2 regions of the Pseudomonas deceptionensis genome follow, and region 2 is predicted to be linked to the other one. Evidence: riboswitches for the same ligand, from Rfam matches in the RefSeq annotation. Region 2 holds a riboswitch; the other holds the start of a gene.
The links. A riboswitch is a leader RNA that binds a small molecule or an ion and turns the genes downstream of it on or off. The one in region 2 is predicted to bind cobalamin.

Region 1: another riboswitch for cobalamin. It lies ahead of cobO (cob(I)yrinic acid a,c-diamide adenosyltransferase); the one in region 2 lies ahead of cobW (cobalamin biosynthesis protein CobW).

What each region holds. Positions count from the first base shown of each region.
Region 1 is NZ_FNUD01000002.1:2,180,923-2,185,337, forward strand. Features, by position in the region: gene BLW11_RS09925 (C40 family peptidase) at 1-3, shown strand, start outside; gene BLW11_RS09930 (C40 family peptidase) at 149-688, shown strand; gene BLW11_RS09935 (PQQ-dependent sugar dehydrogenase) at 740-2,047, opposite strand; cobalamin riboswitch at 2,176-2,420, shown strand; gene cobO (cob(I)yrinic acid a,c-diamide adenosyltransferase) at 2,503-3,114, shown strand; gene BLW11_RS09945 (cobyrinic acid a,c-diamide synthase CobB) at 3,125-4,415, shown strand, end outside.
Region 2 is NZ_FNUD01000002.1:3,353,597-3,358,011, forward strand. Features, by position in the region: gene BLW11_RS15325 (acyltransferase family protein) at 1-1,019, shown strand, start outside; gene BLW11_RS15330 (glycosyltransferase) at 1,020-2,309, opposite strand; cobalamin riboswitch at 2,487-2,683, shown strand; gene cobW (cobalamin biosynthesis protein CobW) at 2,778-3,848, shown strand; gene cobN (cobaltochelatase subunit CobN) at 3,852-4,415, shown strand, end outside.

The sequences.
Region 1 (4,415 bases), 1.2 Mb from region 2:
TAAAGTTAATGTCTTACTTGAAGTTCTGTTGCTAACAGCTAGAATTCAGTCGCATTGTTAAATACCTGAAACCGCGAAGGTGCCCCCTGTCGCGGTTTCGGGTTTCGCGGCCAGAGTTGCCGTATCCAGAATCAGGAACATTCTGTTTATGTCGACCATGGCCCGCGTTGCACTTTTGACTTTAGCAGCACTGCTCAGTGCCTGCGCCAGCCACACCCCGCCACCCCCTGTGGTGAAAAAAACGGCGGTGTTCGTCAATCCCAGTGAAGAGTTTTCGCCCATAGCGGCTGACGTGCTTTTTCGCGCCTTGGGTTTGGTTGGCACGCCATATCGTTGGGGCGGCAACACCCCGGATTCAGGTTTTGATTGCAGTGGTTTGATCAAGTACGTCTATAACGACGCGGCGGGTATCTCGCTGCCACGCACGACCCGCGAAATGATCGTGATGAGTGGGCAGAGCATTGGCAAAGACAAACTGCAAACAGGCGACTTGCTGTTTTTCGCCACCAGTGGCGGAACCCAGGTCAGCCATGCCGGGATCTATGTGGGTGAGGGCCGCTTTGTGCATGCCCCGGCCACGGGGGGTACGGTCAAGCTGGACAGTCTGGACAAAGCCTACTGGCAAAAAGCCTATCTCAACGCCAAGCGCGTGCTGCCCACCGAGCAGCATCTGGCTCACAACCCGTAAACAGATTCAAACCTGCGCAAGCTCGCTTGCGCAGTTGATGAACCCGCCTGTTTACTTGCCTGACACCCGCCAAATTTTGTTGCCGACATCATCGGCCACCAGCAAGTCCCCTTGTTTATCGATGACTACGCCCACCGGCCGGCCCATGGCCTTTTCGTCCGTGTTGAGGAAACCCGTCAGCACGTCGATCGGCATGCCGGCAGGTTTGCCGTCTGCGAAGGGCACAAAAATCACCTTGTAGCCACTGTGCGGCTTGCGGTTCCAGGAGCCGTGCTGGCCAATAAAGACGCCTTCAGTAAACTCGGGCAGCTTGCTGCCTTGGGCGAAGCTGAGGCCCAGGGACGCAGTGTGCGGGCCCACGGCGTAATCCGGAGCAATGGCTTTGGCCACCAGCTCCGGGTTTTGCGGGTTGACCCGCACATCCACGTGCTGCCCGTAATAGCTGTAGGGCCAGCCATAGAAACCGCCGTCTTTGACTGAGGTGATGTAATCAGGCACCAGGTCACTGCCGATCTCGTCGCGTTCGTTGACTGCCGTCCAGAGTTTGCCGGTCTTGGGTTCCCAGTCCATGCCGTTAGGGTTGCGCAGGCCCGAGGCGAAAATACGGTGCTTGCCGGTGGCGCGATCAACTTCCCAGATCGCGGCGCGGCCTTCCTCCTTGTCCATCCCGTTCTCGCCCACGTTGCTGTTGGAGCCCACGGTCACATACAACTTTGTGCCGTCGGGGCTGGCGATGACGTTTTTGGTCCAGTGATGATTCAGCGGCCCGCCCGGAAGATCGACAACTTTGGTTGGCTGGGCGCTGATGGAGTTCTCGCCCGCTTGATAGGGGAAACGCAGTAGCTTGTCGGCGTCGGCGACATACAAATCGTTGCCCACCAGGGTCATGCCAAAGGGTGAGTTGAGGTTGTCGAGAAAGACCGAGCGGGTTTCAGCGACGCCGTCGTGGTCCGCATCGCGCAGCAGCGTGATCCGATTGGCGCTCGGTACCCCGGCTCCGGCGCGGCCCATGATTTTCCCCGCGATCCAGCCCTTGATCCCCTTGCCCTCATCCGGCTGGGGCGGCGCATTGGTTTCGGCCACCAGCACATCGCCATTGGGCAATACATAGAGCCAGCGCGGGTGGTCCAGGCCTTCGGCGAAGGCGGCGACCTTCAGTCCTTGGGCGGCAACCGGTGTGGTCCCGGCCGGCCAGCCAATGGCGGGGGCGATGTTGACGGTGGGTATCAGCGTCTTGTTGGGTTCGGGCAGTTTCGGCGACGGGCCTGTGCCATCACTCACTTGCAAGGTCGAGGTCTCGCCGCAGGCAGCCAATCCTGCCGCAAGTACGATGACAATAGCGTGCTGGTGCTTGAGCATGAAGAACTCCGTTAAGTTTTGGTCTTGTAAGTCATAGAGAAGCTTAGCCCCTCAAAGGTTCAGCCCGCTGCTTTGTATAAACCCTATTGGCGCCACCTTTAATTGACGCTCCACCCCCAACCCTCTAACCTTCGCGGCTTGTTTCAGGTGCTCGGCAACGTAACGTTGGCTGAGTGAAACAGGGAAGCCGGTGAGGGCGTGTTTGACCCACACAACCGCCATGATCCCGGCGCTGCCCCCGCAACGGTAAATGAGTGAATGTCACGCTAAGTGCCACTGTGTTTTTTCACGGGAAGGCGCGTGGAAAAGGGTGCTCTGTATAAAGAGTTGCCCGCTCATGAGCCCGGAGACCGGCCTGATCCATCCACCACTCTCGCGGCGGGCGATGCAGTGTGTTTTTTGATGAATTCCCCCCGCCTCCCGTTTGCATTATTGAGCCCCAACGGAGAGCTGCCATGAACGAATCCCCCGAACGCGACGAACGTCATCAGGCGCGCATGCTGCGCAAAAAAGCCGTTATGGATGAGCGCATTGCCAGCTCGCCCAATGAGTGCGGGCTGCTGCTGGTATTGACCGGCAATGGTAAAGGCAAAAGCAGTTCCGCTTTTGGCATGCTGGCCCGGGCCATGGGTCACGGCATGCAGTGCGGCGTGGTGCAGTTCATCAAGGGTCGCAACAGCACCGGCGAAGAGATCTTCTTCCGCCGTTTCCCCGAGCAGGTGCGCTATCACGTGATGGGCGAAGGCTTTACCTGGGAAACCCAGGATCGCCAACGCGATATTGCCGCTGCCGAAGCCGCGTGGGAAGTGTCCCGCGAGATGCTGCGTGACCCGTCCATCGGGCTGGTTGTGCTGGATGAGCTGAACATCGCGCTCAAACACGGCTACCTCGACCTTGAACAGGTGCTCGCCGACCTGCAAGCCCGCCCTTTGATGCAGCATGTGCTGGTCACCGGGCGCGGCGCCAAACCCGAACTGATTGATCTGGCCGATACCGTGACCGAAATGGGTGTGGTCAAACACGCCTTCCAGGCCGGGATCAAAGCCCAGAAAGGCATCGAATTGTGAGTGTTGAAGTATGAGAGCGTCACGTCATTGCCCGGCGGTGTTGATCGCCGCACCGGCCTCCGGTCAGGGCAAGACCACCGTTACCGCCGCCCTGGCCCGATTGCACCGCAATCAGGGGCGAAAGGTGCGGGTATTCAAATGTGGTCCGGATTTTCTCGACCCCATGATTCTGGAACGCGCCAGCGGTGCGCCGGTGTATCAAGTGGATTTGTGGATGGTGGGCGCGGATGAAAGCCGCCGTCTGCTGTGGGAAGCCGCCGGTGAAGCGGACCTGATCCTGATCGAGGGCGTGATGGGCCTGTTCGATGGCACGCCGTCCAGCGCCGATCTGGCGCGTCATTTTGGCGTCCCGGTATTGGGTGTGATTGATGGCACCGCAATGGCCCAGACCTTTGGAGCGCTGGCCTTGGGCCTGGCGCGCTATCAGCCGGATCTGCCGTTTGCCGGGGTGCTGGCCAACCGGGTCGGCACCGTGCGCCATGCGCAGTTGCTTGAAGGCAGCCTGACCGAAGGTTTGCGCTGGTACGGCGCATTGTCCCGCGAGACCGGGATCGAGCTGCCGAGCCGGCACTTGGGCCTGGTGCAGGCCAGCGAGCTGAACGATCTGGATGCGCGTCTCGACGCGGCAGCCAATGCTTTGGCCAGCACCTGTGAGGTAGCGCTGCCACCAGCGGTCGAGTTTGCGGCGCCTGCGCCGGTCGTGGTCGAGCCGTTGCTGGCCGGGGTGCGGATTGCCGTGGCACGGGATGAGGCGTTTGCCTTCACCTATGGCGCGAGTCTGGACCTGTTGCGTGCGATGGGCGCCGAGCTGGTGTTTTTCTCGCCGATTCGCGATACCTGTTTGCCAGAGGCAGACAGCCTGTACCTGCCGGGTGGCTACCCTGAGCTGCATCATCTTGAACTGTCGCGCAATACGCCGATGCTCGAGGCGATTCGTGCTCATCACGCAGCCGGTAAGCCGCTGCTGGCCGAATGTGGCGGCATGCTCTACTTGCTGGATGCCTTGACCGATGTTGAGGGGCAGCGTGCCGAACTGGTGGGCTTGCTGGCAGGGGAGGCGACGATGCAAAAGCGTCTGGCCGCTTTAGCCTTGCAGGCCGTGGAAATGCCTGAAGGGCTGCTGCGCGGTCATACCTACCACCACTCGCTGACCAGCACAGAGCTAGAGCCCATTGCACGCGGGCTGAGCCCCAATGGCGGGCGTGGCGCTGAAGCGGTGTATCGCGAGGGGCGGATGACTGCGTCTTACGTGCACTTTTACTTCCCGTCCAACCCCCAGGCCATTGCCGCATTACTGGCGC
Region 2 (4,415 bases):
TACGCTGGACCACGGGGACAGAGCTGCTGGTCGTTCAGTTGCTGTATCCGGTGGTGGTGCTGGCGCTGGCGGCAGCCTCTTACCACTGGATTGAAATCCCCGTGCGCACCGGTAAATCAGCGTGGCAGCGCCATGCCTGGAGTACGTTCGCCGTCAGTTTCATCGCTGTCGGCCTGCTCTGGTGGTCGGCGTTTTGGGTGACGGACAACACTGAGCAGTTATCCCTGAGCCAAACCCGTGACACCTATACCTGGTATGCCTACAGGCATTACCCAAGGGAAGACGTCGTAAAGATCGAGGACCCGCGGGTTAACGGACGGCAGCTGTTTGTGATCGGGGATTCGCATGCGGCGGCCTACCGTACGCTGCTTAACAGTGTGTCGCTGACACTCGGGATCAAGGTGGTGGAGTACGAGCAGGGCGGGTGCGCAGTGGTAAGTCTGATGGCCGCCGATCCGCCCGATTGTGCGCAGCGTCAGGAAGCAGATCTGCGTGATATCGAAAGCCGGGCCAGGCCGGGCGACATTGTGTTTCTGGCCTCATTGCGCATGCCGGAGCTGCAAGATGTTGCATTCGATCAGGCCCTGTCCCTGCTGACGCCAGAGAGTTACGCCGCAGCCCTAGCCTCGGCCGAGCTCACGCTGGCGCGGCTGGCGGCCGCAAGCGTCCGGGTTTTGATCGATGCCCCCAAACCACTGTTCAAGGCACCGGCGGCTCGCTGTTCGGACTGGTTCAATCGGATGAACCCGATTTGCGCCGAGGGCCTGACGGTAGAAAGCAGGCAGCTGGAACGGCTGCGCGCTTCACAAATGCAGTTGCTGGACCTGTTGCAGCGTGAGCACTCCAGCCTGACCGTCTGGGACCCGTTCCCGCTGCTGTGTCCGGGCCCTGTGTGCTCGGCCTATGACACCAACGGCCAGCCGCTGTTTTTCGACTCAAACCATCTCAGCGGCCATGGCAATCGGGTGCTGGAGCCGTCTTTCACCGAAGTGCTGCTGAACATCTGGCGTAACAGCTAGTCAGACCCGGTTTTTTGCCTCGATCCACTGCGACATGTATTGGGTACTTTTGTGCTGGTGATGGCGCAACATTGCCCCGGTGAAGTTGTTGCGCCGGTGCTGCTCAAGCCCGGCGCGGCACGCTTCGATTCGCTCTACCAGCGCCGGGCCGTGGGTGCCCTGCAGGTAACGCGCCGCCAGCAGTGCCTGCCCGTGTTGCTGGGCCTGATGCCAGGCCTCGGGGTTCTGGTACAGCTCGACCGCCGCCGCCGCGATTGCGCTGGCGCTTTGCTCGATGGCACCGGCCCACGGCAGATCGCCGTGCATGCCTTCGGCGCCCACGGGGGTGGTCAGGTTGGGTGTGCCGCAGAGCATGGCGTCGGCGATTTTGCCCTTGATGCCTGCGCCAAAACGAAGCGGCGCCATACAGATCCGCGCGTTGCTCATCACCTCAAGGGCGTCTTCAGCCCAGTTGAGTACGTGAAAACCTTGCGCGGGGTTATGCAGCGCAGTGGCTTTGGGCGGGGTGTAAGCGCCGTAGACATGCAGCTGCGCGGCGGGCAGCTGTTGTCGGATCAACGGCCAGATGCTGGTTTTCATCCAGAGCACGGCGTCCCAGTTAGGCGCGTGACGGAAGTTGCCGATGCTCAGGAAGTGCTGGCGCTGTTCATAGGGCACGAACGTTGCGGGCACACTGTCGACCATCAGCGGGCACCAGTGCAGCAGGGCCTTGGGCACGTGGAACTGCTCCACCAACAAGTCGATTTCGTATTCGGAAATCATCAGGTTGAGGTCGCAGCGGTAAATCGCGGCTATTTCCCGCTGCGCGAGGTCTGTGCCGGCCATCTGTTCGAAGGTTTCGCGCTGGGCCGGGGCGAACAGACTGCTGAAATCGTTGAGGTCGGTATCGTGCTTGAGCCGTGCCTTGAGCTGTTGCTGACGGGCGTCGCGCAGGCTTTGCAGGTCGGAGGTTTCCAGCACGCGCAGAGCGTCGGGGCAGTGCTTTTCAACCCTCCAGCCGAACTGTTCTTCCATCATGAAACGGTCGAACAGCACGATGTCCGGGGCCAGCTCAGTGATAAAGGCATCAAAGCTGCTGTTGTTCAGTTCAATGGCGACTTCATCAATGCCCAGCGCGGCCAGGTCCGCCTTGTGCTCGCCAATGCCGGCGGGGCTGCTGAAGGTGATGTGCCAGCCTTGCTGCAAAAAGCTCTCAATGATTTGCATCATGTGCCCACCGGCCGCCGAAGAACGCGGTTCGGGCCACACGTAGCCAATAATCAGGACGCGGGTTGGAGGGGTGGACGGCATGGACAGATCCTTGAAGCGCTGAGGCTGAAAAAAGGCGGCAATTAGAACACAACTGCATGCAGCACCGATCCCTGCAGTCAGGTTTTGCGCGATCCCTGTGGGAGCTGGCCTGCCAGCGATGCCATCACCAGCAGTCTGGCCCCCACAGTAGTCTGTTGACCTGTTACAAAGCACTGCGTAGCCTTGCGCGTTCGAGGTTCTTCGCTATGCGAAGCTAAGAAGGGAACGCGGTATGCCGCGGCTGCCCCCGCAACTGTAAACGGTCAATGATCTTGCCATGCCACTGCGCAACACGCGGGAAGGCGCAAGGTCGGAATCAGCCCTGCTGATACCCAGCCGTAAGCCAGGAGACCTGCCTCGTGACAGATTCTTACTTCAACCGGGCGGGGTGATCCGGTGGCGAATGTTGACCGCACACTGCCTGCGGTCGTCGTCCCGTATGCCCGCCGCTTTGCCAAAGGGCATCCGATGAAAACACTGGCCAAAACTCCCGTCACCATCGTTACCGGCTTTCTCGGTTCGGGTAAAACCACGCTGTTGCGCCATATGCTGGATAACGCCCAGGGCCGTCGCATTGCGGTGATCGTCAATGAATTCGGCGAGCTGGGCATCGACGGCGAAATCCTCAAGCAATGCACCATCGGCTGCACCGAAGAAGAAGCCAACGGCCGCATCTATGAGCTGGCCAACGGCTGCTTGTGCTGCACCGTGCAGGAAGAGTTCTTCCCGGTAATGCGTGAGCTGGTTGCGCGCCGTGGCGACATCGACCATATCCTGATCGAAACCTCGGGTCTGGCCCTGCCAAAGCCGCTGGTTCAAGCTTTCCAGTGGCCGGAAATCCGCAGCGCCTGCACCGTGGACGCGGTGATTACCGTGGTCGACAGCCCGGCCGTGGCCGCCGGCACTTTTGCCGCCTTCCCGGACCAGGTTGACGCCCAGCGCAAGCTCGACCCAAACCTGGATCACGAATCGCCGCTGCACGAGCTGTTCGCTGACCAACTGGCCAGTGCCGACCTGGTGATCCTCAACAAGGCCGACCTGATCAGCCCTGAAGACCTGGCAAAAGTGCGCGCCGAAGTGGCTGAAGAGCTGCCGCCAGCGGTCAAAATCATCGAAGCCAGCAGTGGCCGCTTGCCGTTGGACGTGCTGCTGGGCCTGGGCGCCGGTTCTGAAGACCATATCGATGGCCGCCACAGCCACCACGACCATCACCACGATGGCGATGAGGGTCACGACGATCACGACCATGATGCCTTTGACTCGATCTCCATCGAGCTGCCACAGGGTGAAGAGCGCGTATTGATGGAGGCCCTGACCCAGTTGGTGGTCAAACACGGCATTCTGCGGGTCAAAGGCTTCGCGGCGATCCCGGGCAAGCCGATGCGTTTGCTGATCCAGGGCGTGGGTACCCGCTTTGACAAGCACTTCGACCGCGCCTGGGCTGCGGATGAGTCGCGCGTTACCAAACTGGTGCTGATCGGCCAGGACCTGGACGCCGAACTGCTCGAGTCCACTTTGCGTAAAGCGTTGAGCGAGTAAGCCATGCATCTGCTCAGGACCCAGCCCGGTGGCTTTGTATCGGACGACAATATTGCCGATTTAGGCCAGACCCCCGCCGAGCTGGTGATCCTGTGCAGCGGTGATTCAAGCCTGGCACTGCTGGCCGAAGCGGCGCAGCAGTTGCCTGAAGATTATCCAGCCTTGCGTCTGGCCAACCCGATGCAGGTACAAAACCATGGCTCGGTCGACCTTTATGTCGATCAAGTGCTGCAACACGCCAAGGTGATATTGCTGTCGTTGCACGGCGGCATCGGCTATTGGCGCTACGGCATTGAGCGCCTGGTGCAACTGGCCGAGCGCGGCGTGACGCTGATCCTGGTGCCAGGTGACGACCGTCCCGACCCGGAACTCGCTGCACTGAGCACCGTACCCGCTGAACAGGGCGAGCGGCTGTGGCACTTTTTGCGTCAGGGCGGGCGGCATAACGCACTACAGCTTTATCGTTGCCTGGCCAGCGAATGGCTGGGCCGTGATTACCCATGGGACGAACCACAAACCCTGCCGCGTACCGCGATTTATCATCCGGCCCACGCCAATGCCGAACTC